DNA from 3 places in the Streptomyces hesseae genome. Region 2 is predicted to be linked to each of the others. Evidence: riboswitches for the same ligand, from Rfam matches in the RefSeq annotation. Region 2 holds a riboswitch; each other region holds the start of a gene.
What was found. Region 2 has a riboswitch for cobalamin ahead of RM609_RS31095 (cobalamin biosynthesis protein). Riboswitches for the same ligand answer to the same signal wherever they lie in the genome.
Positions count from the first base shown of each region.

Region 1: linked by a shared signal. The riboswitch ahead of cobN (cobaltochelatase subunit CobN) and the one ahead of RM609_RS31095 (cobalamin biosynthesis protein) in region 2 are both predicted to bind cobalamin.
Region 3: linked by a shared signal. The riboswitch ahead of nicT (Nickel transporter NicT) and the one ahead of RM609_RS31095 (cobalamin biosynthesis protein) in region 2 are both predicted to bind cobalamin.

Region 1 covers NZ_JAVRFI010000004.1:353,284-357,730, forward strand. The annotation lists gene RM609_RS09660 (precorrin-8X methylmutase) at 1-316, opposite strand, end outside; gene cobG (precorrin-3B synthase) at 369-1,757, opposite strand; cobalamin riboswitch at 1,920-2,052, shown strand; gene cobN (cobaltochelatase subunit CobN) at 2,082-4,447, shown strand, end outside.
Region 2 covers NZ_JAVRFI010000031.1:55,441-59,887, forward strand. The annotation lists gene RM609_RS31085 (ATP-binding cassette domain-containing protein) at 1-697, shown strand, start outside; gene RM609_RS31090 (hypothetical protein) at 694-1,344, shown strand; cobalamin riboswitch at 1,426-1,546, shown strand; gene RM609_RS31095 (cobalamin biosynthesis protein) at 1,604-2,596, shown strand; gene RM609_RS31100 (cobyric acid synthase) at 2,605-4,140, shown strand; gene RM609_RS31105 (putative cobaltochelatase) at 4,247-4,447, shown strand, end outside.
Region 3 covers NZ_JAVRFI010000004.1:378,992-383,438, forward strand. The annotation lists gene RM609_RS09750 (cytochrome P450 family protein) at 1-335, shown strand, start outside; gene RM609_RS09755 (YIP1 family protein) at 467-1,057, opposite strand; gene RM609_RS09760 (APC family permease) at 1,130-2,722, opposite strand; cobalamin riboswitch at 2,872-3,084, shown strand; gene nicT (Nickel transporter NicT) at 3,115-4,239, shown strand; gene RM609_RS09770 (hypothetical protein) at 4,256-4,447, opposite strand, start outside.

The sequences.
Region 1 (4,447 bases), on a different contig from region 2:
TGCACACCACCTCGTTGCCGGCGGGCAGCCGCTTGCGGGTGACGCCGCTGGCGACCATGTTCGCGTCGCACAGGATCGGCGCGCCCGCGAGCAGCGCCTCCCGGGCGCGGGCCACGACCGCCGGTGAGTACGCGAGGTCCTGGACCAGGTCGGTCATCCCACAGGCGTGGATCATGCGGACCGCGACCCTGCTGACGTCGGGCGGCAGCCCGCCGAGGTCCGCCTCGGCGCGGATGGTGGCGAAGGACTGGCGGTAGATGGACGCGCCGTCCTTGTCGTAGTCGAACACTGTGCCCTCGCTCGCTGGGTGGTGCATGTCGCTGGTTCTGCGTGGGTGTTGCTGCCGTGGTGCCGCCGCCGTGGCCCGTTCAGTCGCGGGGGCCGTCGGGCGACGTCGTCTCTGTGGGGTGTGTGTCGGGGTGTGCGTCGGGGCGTGCGTCTCGCGCCGCCGTGACCGCGTCGGCCAGGTCGGCGGCGGTCGTCACGGTCGTCACCGCGGGCGCCGTGACCGTCTCGTCCTCCGCCTCCCGTCGTACGGCGATCCGGTAGCCGTCGCCGGTCGCCAGGACGTCGACCCACCGGCCGCCGGGGTGGCCGCAGCGCCGTTCGCACCCGGACCAGTACACGGGCAGCGTCCCGGCGCTGCCAGGGCGCGCGGCCTCCAGGGAGGCGGTCGCGTCGGCCCGTACATCCGCGAGGGACTTGACGCACCCCGGCCGGCCGGTACAGGCGCCCGCGCCGTGCCAGGGGGAGGCGGCGGAGGTGACCAGACCCGCGTCCGCGAGCGCCGCGAGGCGCGCCGCGGCCACCGGGGCGGTGAGCCCCGGGACGACGACGCCGCGCCAGGGGGTGACGCGGAGTTCGCCGTCGCCGTCCTGGCCGGCGGTACGGGCGAGGAGCCGCCACTGGGCGGAGGAGAACCGGCCCAGGGGCGCGGCCACCGACACGGCCCACCGCCCGCCGGGCCCCTGGACCGCGCCGGGCGCGGGCGGGGAGCCGAGGGGGAGCGCGGCGCGCGGTACGGGCGCGGAGCCGATGCCGGCCGCCGCCAGCCGGGCCGCGAGCCGCTCCGTGCTCGGCCGCAGCCCGGGGGCCAGTTCGCGGACGCGCCAGGCCTTCCCGCCGCTCTCGCACAGCACCGCGAGGAACTCACGGGCCGCCAGAACGGCCGCGCGCGGCGCGTCCTGGGCGGCGACGCGCAGGGCGTCGGGGCCGGGGCCGAAACACAGGAGGGCCTGGCGGCCGTCGCCGGTTGCGATCAATGTCACATCGGGTACGAGGGCCGTGATGTCGCCCCGGCCGTCGTCGAGGCCGAAGAGGAAACGGCCCGAGAGGTCCGTGAGATCGTCCGACGCGCAGAGCAGCCGGTCGAGTTCCCGCACCCAGGGCAGGATGTCCGAGAAGCCCTTTCCATCCAGGCCGGACAGGGGAGAAGCCGCGACATTCCGGATGCGGTCGTGCCGGTCCGACGGCAACAGACCTGCCTCCCGCAGCCGCGCGCCCAGGGCGGCGCCGCAGCCGTCGGCGAGGCCGCGGAGCTGGACGTTGCCGCGGGAGGTGAGGTCGAGGCGGGTGTCGCCCAAGTCGTCGGCGGCGTCGGCGAGTGCGCTCGCCTGACGGTCCGTCAGCAGTCCGCCCGGCAGCCGTACGCGGGCCAGTGCCCCGTCGTCCGCGGCGTGCAGCCGCAGCGCGCCGGGACAGGCATCGCCGCGCTCGCGACCAGGGGGTTCGGGGGGAGTGGGCATGGCGGCGAGCATACCGACCGGGGGTGGAAGTGGCCCGTCCGGCGTTGAGGACGACGCGAGTCAGCGCGGACAAGGGGGCGGGACGGGGCGGGAGGGGGCGCGCGGGGGGCGAAGCCCTGCTCGGAAACGACGAAAGGGCGGGTCAGGGGCATCTTCCCCTCCTGGAGGCCCACCCCGCATGGCTACTATGGCAGCGCCAGCGACGGCGACAGGGGAGGAAGCCGGTGTGATCCCGGCACGGTCCCGCCACTGTGTGCCCGGCAGCGATGCCAGGTGAGTCAGGAACTCCTGCCGTCCTCCCACCGCCCGGGGCGCGGACCCCGAGGAAGGCATGCCGTGATCCTGCTTCTGTCGACGTCCGACACCGACCTGCTCAGCGCCCGTTCGGCCGGCGGCCCGGTCCCGTACCGGCTCGCCAACCCCGCCCGGCTCGCGCTCGAGGAACTCCCCGCGCTCCTGGAGGGCGCCGACCTTGTCGTCGTGCGCCTACTCGGCGGTCTGCGCGCCTGGCAGGAGGGCCTCGACCAGCTCCTGGCCGGCCCCCGCCCCGTCGTCGTCCTCACCGGCGAACAGGCCCCCGACGCCCAGCTGATGGAGGCGTCCACCGTCCCCGTCGGCATCGCCGCCGAGGCCCACGCCTACCTCGCCCACGGCGGCCCCGCCAACCTCGAACAGCTGGCCCGCTTCCTCTCCGACACCGTGCTGCTCACCGGCCACGGCTTCGAGCCGCCGGCCCCCGCCCCCGCGTGGGGCGCGCTGGAGCGCACCCCCAAGCCCGGCGCGTCCGGCCCGCTCGTCGCCGTGCTCTACTACCGCGCCCACCACATGAGCGGCAACACCGCCTTCGTCGAGGCCCTCTGCGGCGCCGTCGAGGACGCGGGCGCCCGCGCCCTGCCGCTCTACGTCGCCTCGCTGCGCGCCCCCGAGCCCGAGCTGATCGACGCCCTGCGCGACGCCGACGCCATCGTCACCACCGTCCTCGCCGCCGGCGGCACCCGGCCCGCCGACGCCTCCGCCGGGGGCGACGACGAGTCCTGGGACGCCGGCGCGCTCGCCGCCCTCGACGTGCCGATCCTCCAGGCCCTCTGCCTGACCGGCACCCGGAAGGCCTGGGAGGAGAACGACGAGGGACTCTCCCCGCTCGACTCCGCCACCCAGGTCGCCGTGCCCGAGTTCGACGGCCGCATCATCACCGTCCCCTTCTCCTTCAAGGAGATCGACGCGGACGGCCTGCCCGCCTACGTCCCCGACCCCGAGCGCGCCGCCCGCGTCGCGGGCATCGCCGTACGCCACGCCCGCCTCCGCCACATCCCCGCCGCCGAGAAGCGGCTCGCGCTCGTCCTCTCCGCGTACCCCACCAAGCACTCCCGTATCGGCAACGCCGTCGGCCTCGACACCCCCGCCAGCGCCGTCGCCCTGCTGCGCCGGCTGCGCGAGGAGGGCTACGACTTCGGCACGGAAGAGGTCCCCGGCCTCGCGTCCGGCGACGGCGACGAGCTCATCTACGCCCTCATCGACGCGGGCGGCCACGACCAGGACTGGCTGACGGAGGAGCAGCTGGCCCGCAACCCCGTCCGCATCCCGGCCGCCGACTACAAGCGCTGGTACGAGCAGCTCCCCGCCGAGCTGCGCGAGGCCGTCGAGGAGCACTGGGGCCCGGCGCCCGGCGAGATGTTCGTCGACCGCAGCCGCAACCCCGAGGGCGACATCGTCCTCGCCGCCCTGCGCCGCGGCAATCTGCTGATCCTCATCCAGCCGCCGCGCGGCTTCGGCGAGAACCCCATCGCCATCTACCACGACCCCGACCTGCCGCCCTCGCACCACTACCTCGCCGCCTACCGCTGGATCGCCGCCTCCCAGGAGGACGGCGGCTTCGGCGCCGACGCGATGGTCCACCTGGGCAAGCACGGCAACCTGGAGTGGCTGCCCGGCAAGAACGCCGGCCTGTCCGCCGCCTGCGGCCCCGACGCGGCCCTCGGCGACCTGCCCCTGGTCTACCCGTTCCTCGTCAACGACCCCGGCGAGGGCACCCAGGCCAAGCGCCGCGCCCACGCCACGCTCGTCGACCACCTCGTGCCGCCCATGGCCCGCGCCGACTCCTACGGCGACATCGCGCGCCTGGAGCAGCTCCTCGACGAATACGCCCAGATCTCCTCGATGGACCCGGCCAAGCTCCCCGCGATCCGCGCCCAGATCTGGACCCTCATCCAGGCCGCCCGCCTCGACCACGACCTGGGCATGGAGGAGCGCCCCGACGACGACGGCTTCGACGACTTCCTCCTCCACGTCGACGGCTGGCTCTGCGAGGTGAAGGACGCCCAGATCCGCGACGGCCTCCACGTCCTGGGCGCCGCCCCGGCCGGTGCCGACCGCGTCAACCTGGTCCTGTCGATCCTGCGCGCCCGCCAGATCTGGGGCGGCACGACGGCCCTGCCGGGCCTGCGCGAGGCCCTCGGCCTCGACGAGTCGGCGGCCACCCGCACCACGGCGGACGAGGCGGAGGCGGAGGCCCGGGCCCTGGTGGAGGCCATGGAGGCGGCGGGCTGGGACCCGACCGCGGTGGCCACCGTTGTGGGCAATCGTCCCGCCCTGCGGGACGGGTGGGCACAACCCACGGTGCCGGGCACCGACGCTGTCTCGGCCGTCCTCGACTTCGCCGCCCGCGAGGTCGTCCCTCGCCTGGCCGCGACGACGAACGAACT
Region 2 (4,447 bases):
GAGGCCCAGCTCCGGCTCCGTTCGCGGGCGCCCGGACAGGATCGGCTATGTGCCCGAGCGGCTCCCGGCGAACATGCGGCTCAGCGCACGCTCGTACCTCCTGCACATGGGGCGCGTCCAAGGACTCCGGACCGCGGACGCCGCCCGTCGCGGCGGTGAACTGCTGGACCGGCTGGGCATCGAGGGGGACGTCGACGCCCCCATCAGCACGCTGTCCAAAGGAAACGCCCAGAAAGTCGCTCTCGCCCAGGCCATGCTCGGCGGCCCCCGGCTGCTGATCCTCGACGAACCGTGGTCCGGCCTCGACGCCCGTACCCATCAAGTCCTCGTGGACTGCCTCGCGGAGTGGCGTGCCGCGGGAGTGGTCGTTCTGCTCACCGAGCACCGGCCGGGCACCGTCGCCGCGAGCGCGGACGCGGTCCACCGGCTGCACCGGGGCCGCCTCACCGAGGAAGCCATGGGTGAGGCGGCGCCCGAGGGTTTCGCGATCACGCTGGGCGTGCCGATGGTGGAGGACCGGTCGCGCGTGATGGAGGCGCTGCGCGCTCTGCCGGGCGTCCGGTCCGTGGGCGAGAATGAGCGGCGGCGCATATGCCTTGAGGTCGGCGCCGACCGGTCCGACGCGGTCCTCGCGGAGGTCCTGAGACAAGGGCACAGCGTTTTCGAGGTCCGCCCGGGTGCCGGTGGTCACCGATGACGACGATCGCCCGCTACGCCCTGGCGGACTACCTCCGGTCCCAGCGGTTCCTGCCCCAGCTGGTGGCCTACCTCGGATTCCTGGCGGTCCTGTACGCCGTCCAGGGCTCGGTCCTGCCGGGTTACGGGGCCTCCGCCGCCGCGCTGTTGCCGGTCGGCGTGTGGCTCACCCTCAGCCTTCACAACACCGAGGACCCGCTCCAGGCCACCGTCACCCTGATCAACGCCGGTGGCCGCCTACGGGTCATGCTCGGCAAGACCTGTGCCTCCCTGGCCGGTGTGCTCGCTCTCGGCGGCGCCGCCCTGATCTGGCCCATGGTCTCCAGCGGTCGCCTCCACACACCCGCCGACCTGGCCACCGGTCTCATGGCCCACCTGATCTGCGCTCTCACCGCCGTCGCCCTGGGTACCTGCTGTGCCCGCCCCCTGATCGAACGACAGGGCTACGCCTTCGCCACGGCGCTCGTGCTGAGCCTGATCGCCTTGGTCGGCCGCCTGGTCACTCCCGTCAACCAGACGATCCGTCTGCTGAGCTCGGCGCCACCGCGCCCACCCGCCGGCGAGCTCCTGCTCCTGGCGGCCTGGTCCTCGATCATGCTGGGGGTCACGGTGTCGCTGGCTTCGTGGATGGCGCGACGCCGCCAGTAGAGCGGCGGGAGCGCAGGTCAGGGCGAGTTGACGCCCCTTCCCGCCCCGTGGTGGACTTCCCGAGCCAAACGGCGACAGCAGAGGAAGCCGGTGCGAATCCGGCGCGGTCCCGCCACTGTCACCGGGGAGTGTCCCCCCAACCGATGGCCACGGCGCGAGCCGGAAGGCCGGGGGCGGCGCGGATCCGGGGAGCCAGGAGACTCTGGTCGCCGTCACGTCGAGCCAGGGCGCGGACCCTGAGTGAGGACACCGCTTCGCCATGCCCGGCCGCGACCGCTTTTCCCTCGCGCACGGCCCCTTCATGTACGGCCCCTTCGTGTACGGCACCGCCCTGGGCTTCGCCTGCGACCTGCTCCTCGGGGACCCCCGCCGCGGGCATCCCGTGGCCGCGTTCGGGCGGGCCGCGCAGGCCGTCGAACGGCGGCTGTGGCGCGACCACCGGGGCTACGGCACCCTCCACACCCTGGTCTGCGCCGGTGGCGCGGTCGCCGGGGCCGGGCTGCTGACCCGTGCCGCGCGACGTCACCCCGCTGCCGAGATCGCGCTGACCGCCGCCGTCACCTGGTCCGTCCTGGGCGGCACGTCCCTGGGCCGGGAGGCCCGGGCCATCGGCGGTGCGCTGGCCGCCGGGGACCTGGAGGTCGCCCGGGAGCGGCTGCCGCACCTGTGCGGACGCGACCCGCAGGCGCTGGACGCGCAGCAGATCGCCCGGGCCGTGGTGGAGTCCGTCGCCGAGAACACCTCCGACGCCGTCGTGGGCGCCCTCGTCTGGGGAGCGCTGGCCGGGGTGCCCGGGCTCGTGGGCTTCCGGGCGGTCAACACCCTGGACGCCATGGTGGGTCACAAGTCGCCCAGGCTCCGGCGGTTCGGCTGGGCGTCGGCCCGGCTCGACGACGTCGTCGGCTGGCCGGGCGCCCGGCTGACCGCCGCGCTCACGGTCCTCGCCGGGCCCGACCCGCGCGGCGCCCTGCGCGTGGCCCGGCGCGACGCCGCCCGGCACCCCAGCCCCAACGCCGGGCCGGTCGAGGCCGCCTTCGCCGGGGCCCTGGGCGTACGCCTGGGCGGCACCCTCGCCTACGCCGGGCGCGTCGAGCACCGCCCCGTGCTGGGCGGGGAGAACCGCCCGGTGCGGACGGCCGACATCGAACGCGCGGTCCGGCTCTCGCGCCGGGTGTCACTGCTGGCCCTGGGGACGGCGCTGACGGCCCGTACGGTGGGCAGCCTGTTCAGGAAGGCGGGGAGGAACCGGTGACAGTCTCGGTGACAGCCGACAGGAGCGGGCGCCCGCCGGGCGGGGGCCTGCTGGTGGCCGGGACCACCTCGGACGCGGGCAAGAGCGTGGTCACGGCCGGCATCTGCCGCTGGCTGGTCCGCAAGGGCGTCAAGGTCGCGCCGTTCAAGGCGCAGAACATGTCCCTCAACTCCTTCGTGACGCGCGACGGCGCGGAGATAGGGCGCGCGCAGGCCATGCAGGCCGCCGCCGCCCGCGTCGAGCCGAGCGCCCTCATGAACCCGGTGCTGCTCAAGCCCGGAAGCGACCGCAGCAGCCAGGTCGTCCTCATGGGCAAGGCGGTGGGCGAGCTCAGCGCCCGCGGCTACCACCAGGGCCGCCAGGAGCAGCTGTTCGGCACGGTGACGGAGTGCCTGGCCGAGCTGCGGCGCACCCACGACGCCGTGATCTGCGAGGGGGCCGGCAGCCCCGCCGAGATCAATCTGCGCCGCTCCGACATCGTCAACATGGGCATCGCCCGCGCCGCGCGGCTGCCCGTGGTCGTGGTCGGCGACATCGACCGGGGCGGTGTCTTCGCCTCCTTCTTCGGTACGACAGCGCTGCTCTCCCGCGAGGACCAGGAGCTGATAGCGGGTTACGTGGTCAACAAGTTCCGGGGCGACGTGAGCCTGCTGGAACCGGGGCTGGAGATGCTGCGCGACCTGACGGGCCGGCGGACGTTCGGCGTGCTGCCGTTCGCCCACGGCCTGGGCATCGACGAGGAGGACGGCCTGCGCGTGTCCCTGCGGGGCGCGGTCCGCGAGTCCGTGGTCGCCCCGCCGCACGGCGCGGACGTCCTGCGGGTCGCCGTGTGCGCGGTGCCGCTGATGTCGAACTTCACGGACGTCGACGCGCTGGCCGCCGAACCGGGCGTCGTCGTACGGTTCGTCGACCGCCCCGAGGAGCTCGCCGACGCCGACCTCGTCGTCGTTCCGGGCACGCGCGGCACGGTTCGCGCGCTCGCGTGGCTGCGCGAACGCGGGCTCGCCGACGCGCTCGTACGGCGGGCGGCGGAGGGCCGCCCGGTGCTGGGCATCTGCGGCGGCTTCCAGCTGCTGGGCGAGCGGATCGACGACGAGGTCGAGTCGAAGGCCGGCACGGTCGAGGGCCTGGGCCTGCTGCCGGTGCGCGTGCGGTTCGCGGTCGGGAAGACCCTGGCCCGGCCGGTCGGCGAGGCCCTGGGCGAGCACGTCGAGGGGTACGAGATCCATCACGGCGTGGCCAAGGTGCTGGGCGGGGACGAATCCTTCCTCGACGGCTGCCGGGTGGGCGCGGTGTGGGGTACGCACTGGCACGGGTCGCTGGAGAGCGACGGGTTCCGCCGGGCGTTCCTGCGCGAGGTCGCCCGCGCGGCGGGACGGGCGTTCGTACCGGCTCCGGACACGTCGTTCGCCGCGCTGCGGGAAGAACAGCTCGACCGGCTGGGCGATCTGATCGAGGAGCACGCGGACACGGATGCGCTGTTGCGCTTGATCGAGGACGGGGTGCCGGGCGGGCTGTCGTTCATACCGCCCGGGGCGCCGTGAGTTCCGTTCGGGTGCGGGCCGCCGGTGGGTTGTGCCCACCCGTTCCGCCATGTGGAACGACTGCCCACAACCCACTGAGCCGTCCCCACCAGGGAGGTAATCGCTGATGTCCTCGTCCACCTACCCCTTCACCGCGATCGTCGGCATGGACGACATGCGGCTGGGCCTCCTGCTCAACGCGATCTCGCCGTCGATCGGCGGTGTCCTCGTGCGCGGCGAGAAGGGGACCGCGAAGACCACCACCGTCCGGGCCCTGGCCGCGCTGCTGCCCGAGGTCGTGACCGTCGCGGGCTGCCGGTTCTCCTGC
Region 3 (4,447 bases), on a different contig from region 2:
GCTTCCCGGTGGAGGACGTGGAGATCGGCGGAGTGACGGTCCCGGCGGGTGAGACCGTTCTGCTGTCGCTGGCCTCGGCCAATCGCGACCCGGCCCGATTCCCCGACCCCGACCGCTTCGACCTGGGACGGGACCGCTCGGGGAACCTCGCGCTGGGCCATGGCATCCACTACTGCCTGGGCGCCGCGCTGGGCCGGATGGAGACGGAGACCGCGCTCGCCGCGCTGCTGGAGCGCTTCGAAAATCTGGAACTGGACGTTCCGAGGGAGGAGCTGACCTGGCGTCCGGCCATCCGGGCGCGTGGCCTGAATTCGCTCCCCGTTCGTTGGTCTTAGGACGACCGAACAGGTTTTTGATGCATAACCCATCCTTGATGAGGTAGAACTGTCCTCGAGCCCGCCCGGTGTGCATCCCCCGTCGCACCGGGCGGGCCTTCGTCGTCACCCCATCGCTCGGGCCCGCTCGCTCAGGCGCTGCCGGGCGGGAACTTGAGCAGCGTCACGGCCGCCAGCATCTGGAGGCTCACCGCCGCCACCGCCTTGTGGGTGGGCAGATGGTGCTGACCCCGTATCAGCAGCGTGGCGAGCGCGTAGCCGAAGGCCGCCGTCACCGACGCGGCGGCGCGCACCGGCACCGAACCGGACGGCAGCCAGGTGTCGAGGATCAGCCGGGGCAGATCGCTCGCCCAGAACAGCACGACGAACAGGCTCGCCGTGGGGGCGAACCTGCCGTTGCCGCCGAGCCGGCGGGCGATGGCGTGCGTGGCGGCGCCCAGCAGCAGACTGGCGAGCATCATCACCAGCGAGCCGATGGCCATGGCCTCCAGCGCCAGCAGGGGGCTGACCCCCCACTGCACCCAGAAGGAGTCGTTGGCCAGCGTCCCCAGCGCCCCGCACAGCAGGGACAGGAAGGCCGCCGCTCCCCAGACGCTCCGGTCCCGCGCCTCGTCGAGGACCTCGACGGGCCGGTACCAGAGCCCGAATATGAGGCGGTGCCAGAGCAGCTTGCGCGGCTGGGCACCGGGGGCGCGTGGGGGAGGGGCAGTGGTCACAGGCATGGGTGCCGTTTTATCACCGTTCGGCCGGACCGCAGGAGTCCGGGCGGCCCGGCCGGTGGAGCGGACGCCCCGTCAGGCCGGGGTGGGCGCCACGCCGCCGGGGCCCGTGCCGGGGTCCGGATCGTCGTCCCCCGCGTCGGTGACAGGCCCGCCGGAGACGGCCGTCACGGGCTCGGCGAGCCCGATGGCGGAGACCCCTCCGGGCAGGTACTCCTCACTGATCTCCCGCGGCCCGAACGGCCACACCTTCTCCCTCGCCGCCCACAGCACGAAGGCCACGCACCCCGCGCCCACCCAGGCCAGCGACCACTCGATGGGATGGCGGCCGGGGGAGTTCCGGTCGGCGAAGCCGTAGATCACCAGCCAGCCCGCCAGCGCCACCAGGCTCGGCAGCGGATAGAGCCACGTCCGGTACGGGCGCGGCAGTCCCGGTTGCCGGCGCCGCAGCACGGTCAAGGCCAGTACCTGCGACAGCGCCTGAAGGATCACCATGACCGCCATCAGCAACTGGATGATCGTCGCCAGGTCGGTATGACGGCCGATCAGGAAGCCGACGGCCGAGACCAGTCCCATCGTCGTCAGGGGCAGCACCGGGAAGCGCAGCCGCGGGTGGAGGGCGCCGAAGCGGCGGAAGAAGACGTTCTCCCGCGCGGCGTCCACGGGGATGCGCGAGCCGCCCAGGAGCCCGGTGAAGACCGACGCGAAGGCCGTGACGAGGATCAGCACGGTGACGACGTCCGCCGCGCCCTTGCCCCACGTCTGCTCCATGACCGCCGAGGCCACGGAGGACCCGGCCGTGGAGTCGGGGTCCAGCATCTCCCGCCAGTCGACGACGCCCAGGGTGCCGATCTGGAGCAGCAGATAGATGGCCATGATGCCGAGGATCGAGTAGATGATGGAACGTGGCATCACACGCCCGGGGTCCTTGATCTCGGCGCCCATGTAGGCGACGGTGCTGTAGCCCCCGTAGTCGTAGATGCCGATGGTCAGGCCCGCCGCGAAGCCCAGCCAGAACTGACCGGTCGTGAGGTCGAAGGCGCCCGCCGGGTAGGTGAAGGCCCGGTCCGGGCTGAAGTGGGTGAACGCGGCGACGATGACCAGGACGACGGAGGCGATCATCACGCACCACAGCACGGCCGTGATCCGCGCGATGCTCTCCACCCGCCGCCACAGCAGCCCGACGACCACCACGACGAACGCCAGGCCCGTCAGATCGCCCTGGGTCTGCGTCATGCCCGGCCAGAGATAGCCCAGGTACTGGACGAAACCGATCACACCCGTGGCCATGGCCAGCGGGATGAAGAGCATCGCCGTCCACACGAACAGGAACGGCACCAATCTGCCGGTCCGGTACTGGAACGCCTGCCGCAGATAGACATAGCTGCCGCCCGCGCCGGGCATCGCCGCGCCCAGCTCGGCCCACACCAGCCCGTCGGCCAGTGCCAGCACCGCCCCGGCGACAAAGCCGATGACCGCCTGTGGCCCGCCGAAGGAGGCCACCATCAGCGGAATGGTGACGAACGGTCCTATGCCGCACATCTGGCTCATATTGATGGCGGTGGCCTGGAACAGCCCGATACGGCGGACGAACGCCGACCGCTCTTCCGGAACCCCGGGCTCCGGTGTCCCGGGCCCCCGCTCGATGTCCCCTGCCGTGTCCGCCATTGGCGATCAGCCCTCTCTCGGCCGTCCGTCGAGGTCTTCCTGCACTCGTACACCGGGCCGCCCGGCGCGTCCATCACCTGCGGAGTGTCGGACCTTGCTGCGAGGAGATGGCAAGTGCCACATTCTCGCCCCGGAGCCCGGCCGGGACGTTATGGTTGCCCGGCCGTGGTGTTCGGGAAGACCGGTGAGGCCCCTCGTGGGCCGATTCCGGAGCGGCCCTCGCCACTGTGATCGGGGAGTGACCGTCCTCTTCCGCGCGCCCCGGCTCGTGGAGCCACTGGCAGCGTCCGGCTGCCGGGAAGGCGGGACGGTAACGCCAGTCACCCGTAAGCCAGGAGACCGGCCACGGCATCTCGAAATGATCCACGAGGTGCTGGAGCGTTCACCCCAAGATGTCCATATCCATAGCCACATCCACCGAACCGTCCCCGCCCGCCTTCCGCTGGCGGCGTGAGGACACCCTGCGGACCGCCGGCCTGCTGGCCGTCGTCGTCGCCCTCCACGTCGTCGCGTTCGGCGTGCTCTTCCTGCTGGTCGTGCCGAACCACTACACCGTCGGCTCCAAGGCCTTCGGCGTCGGCCTCGGCGTCACCGCCTACACCCTCGGCATGCGGCACGCCTTCGACGCCGACCACATCGCCGCCATCGACAACACCACCCGCAAGCTGATGGCGGACGGGCAGCGCCCGGTCTCCGTCGGCTTCTGGTTCGCCCTCGGCCACTCCAGCGTCGTCGTCCTGCTGACGCTGCTGGTCACCGGCGGCACCCGGCTGGCCGGGACGCTGATGAACGAGAACTCCACCACCCATCAGGCCCTCGGTGTCGTCGGCACCTCGGTCTCCGGCGGATTCCTCTACCTCATCGCCATCCTCAACCTCGTCGCCCTCGCCGGCATCATGAGGGTCTTCCGCGCCATGCGCGAGGGCCGCTACGACGAGGCCGAACTGGAGAAGCAGCTCGACTCGCGCGGCTTCATGAACCGCCTCCTGGGCCGTTTCACCCGCTCCATCAGCCGCCCCGGCCAGATGTACCCGCTGGGCTTCCTCTTCGGCCTGGGCTTCGACACCGCCACCGAGGTCACACTGATGGTCATGGCGGGCAGCGGCGCCGCCGCCGGGCTGCCCTGGTACGCGATCCTGTGCCTGCCGTTGCTGTTCGCGGCCGGCATGAGCCTGTTCGACACGCTCGACGGCACGTTCATGAACTTCGCCTACCAGTGGGCGTTCTCCAACCCCGTCAGAAAGGTCTACTACAACCTCACCATCACCGGGCTGTCCATCGCCGTAGCCTTCCTCATCGGCACCATCGAGCTGGTGGGCGTGCTCCACGAGAAGCTCGGCCTGGACGACGCGGTGACCGGCTGGATCGCGGGGCTGAACCTCGACAACGTCGGTTTCGTCATCGTCGGGCTGTTCGTGGTGGTCTGGGCCGTCGCCCTCGGCTACTGGCGCTTCGCCAAGGTCGAACAGCGCTGGGCGGCACGGACGGCTGCCGCCGGGGCGGGCGCGGACGGCTGAGGCCCCGGCCGGGGGATCAGGGGCGTTCGCAGCCCTGGTTCGCGCACGCCTTGCGGGCGCTGATCACCGGGGGGCTGCTCCCGGCCGACTCCTCCCGCACGACCACCAGGGCCGGCCCGCCGCAGGTCAGGCACGTCCGGGTCGAGGGATCCCACTCCCGCTCGATCGCCGCGGCGATCCTGCGCAGGGGGTCGGCGTCGACATCTGA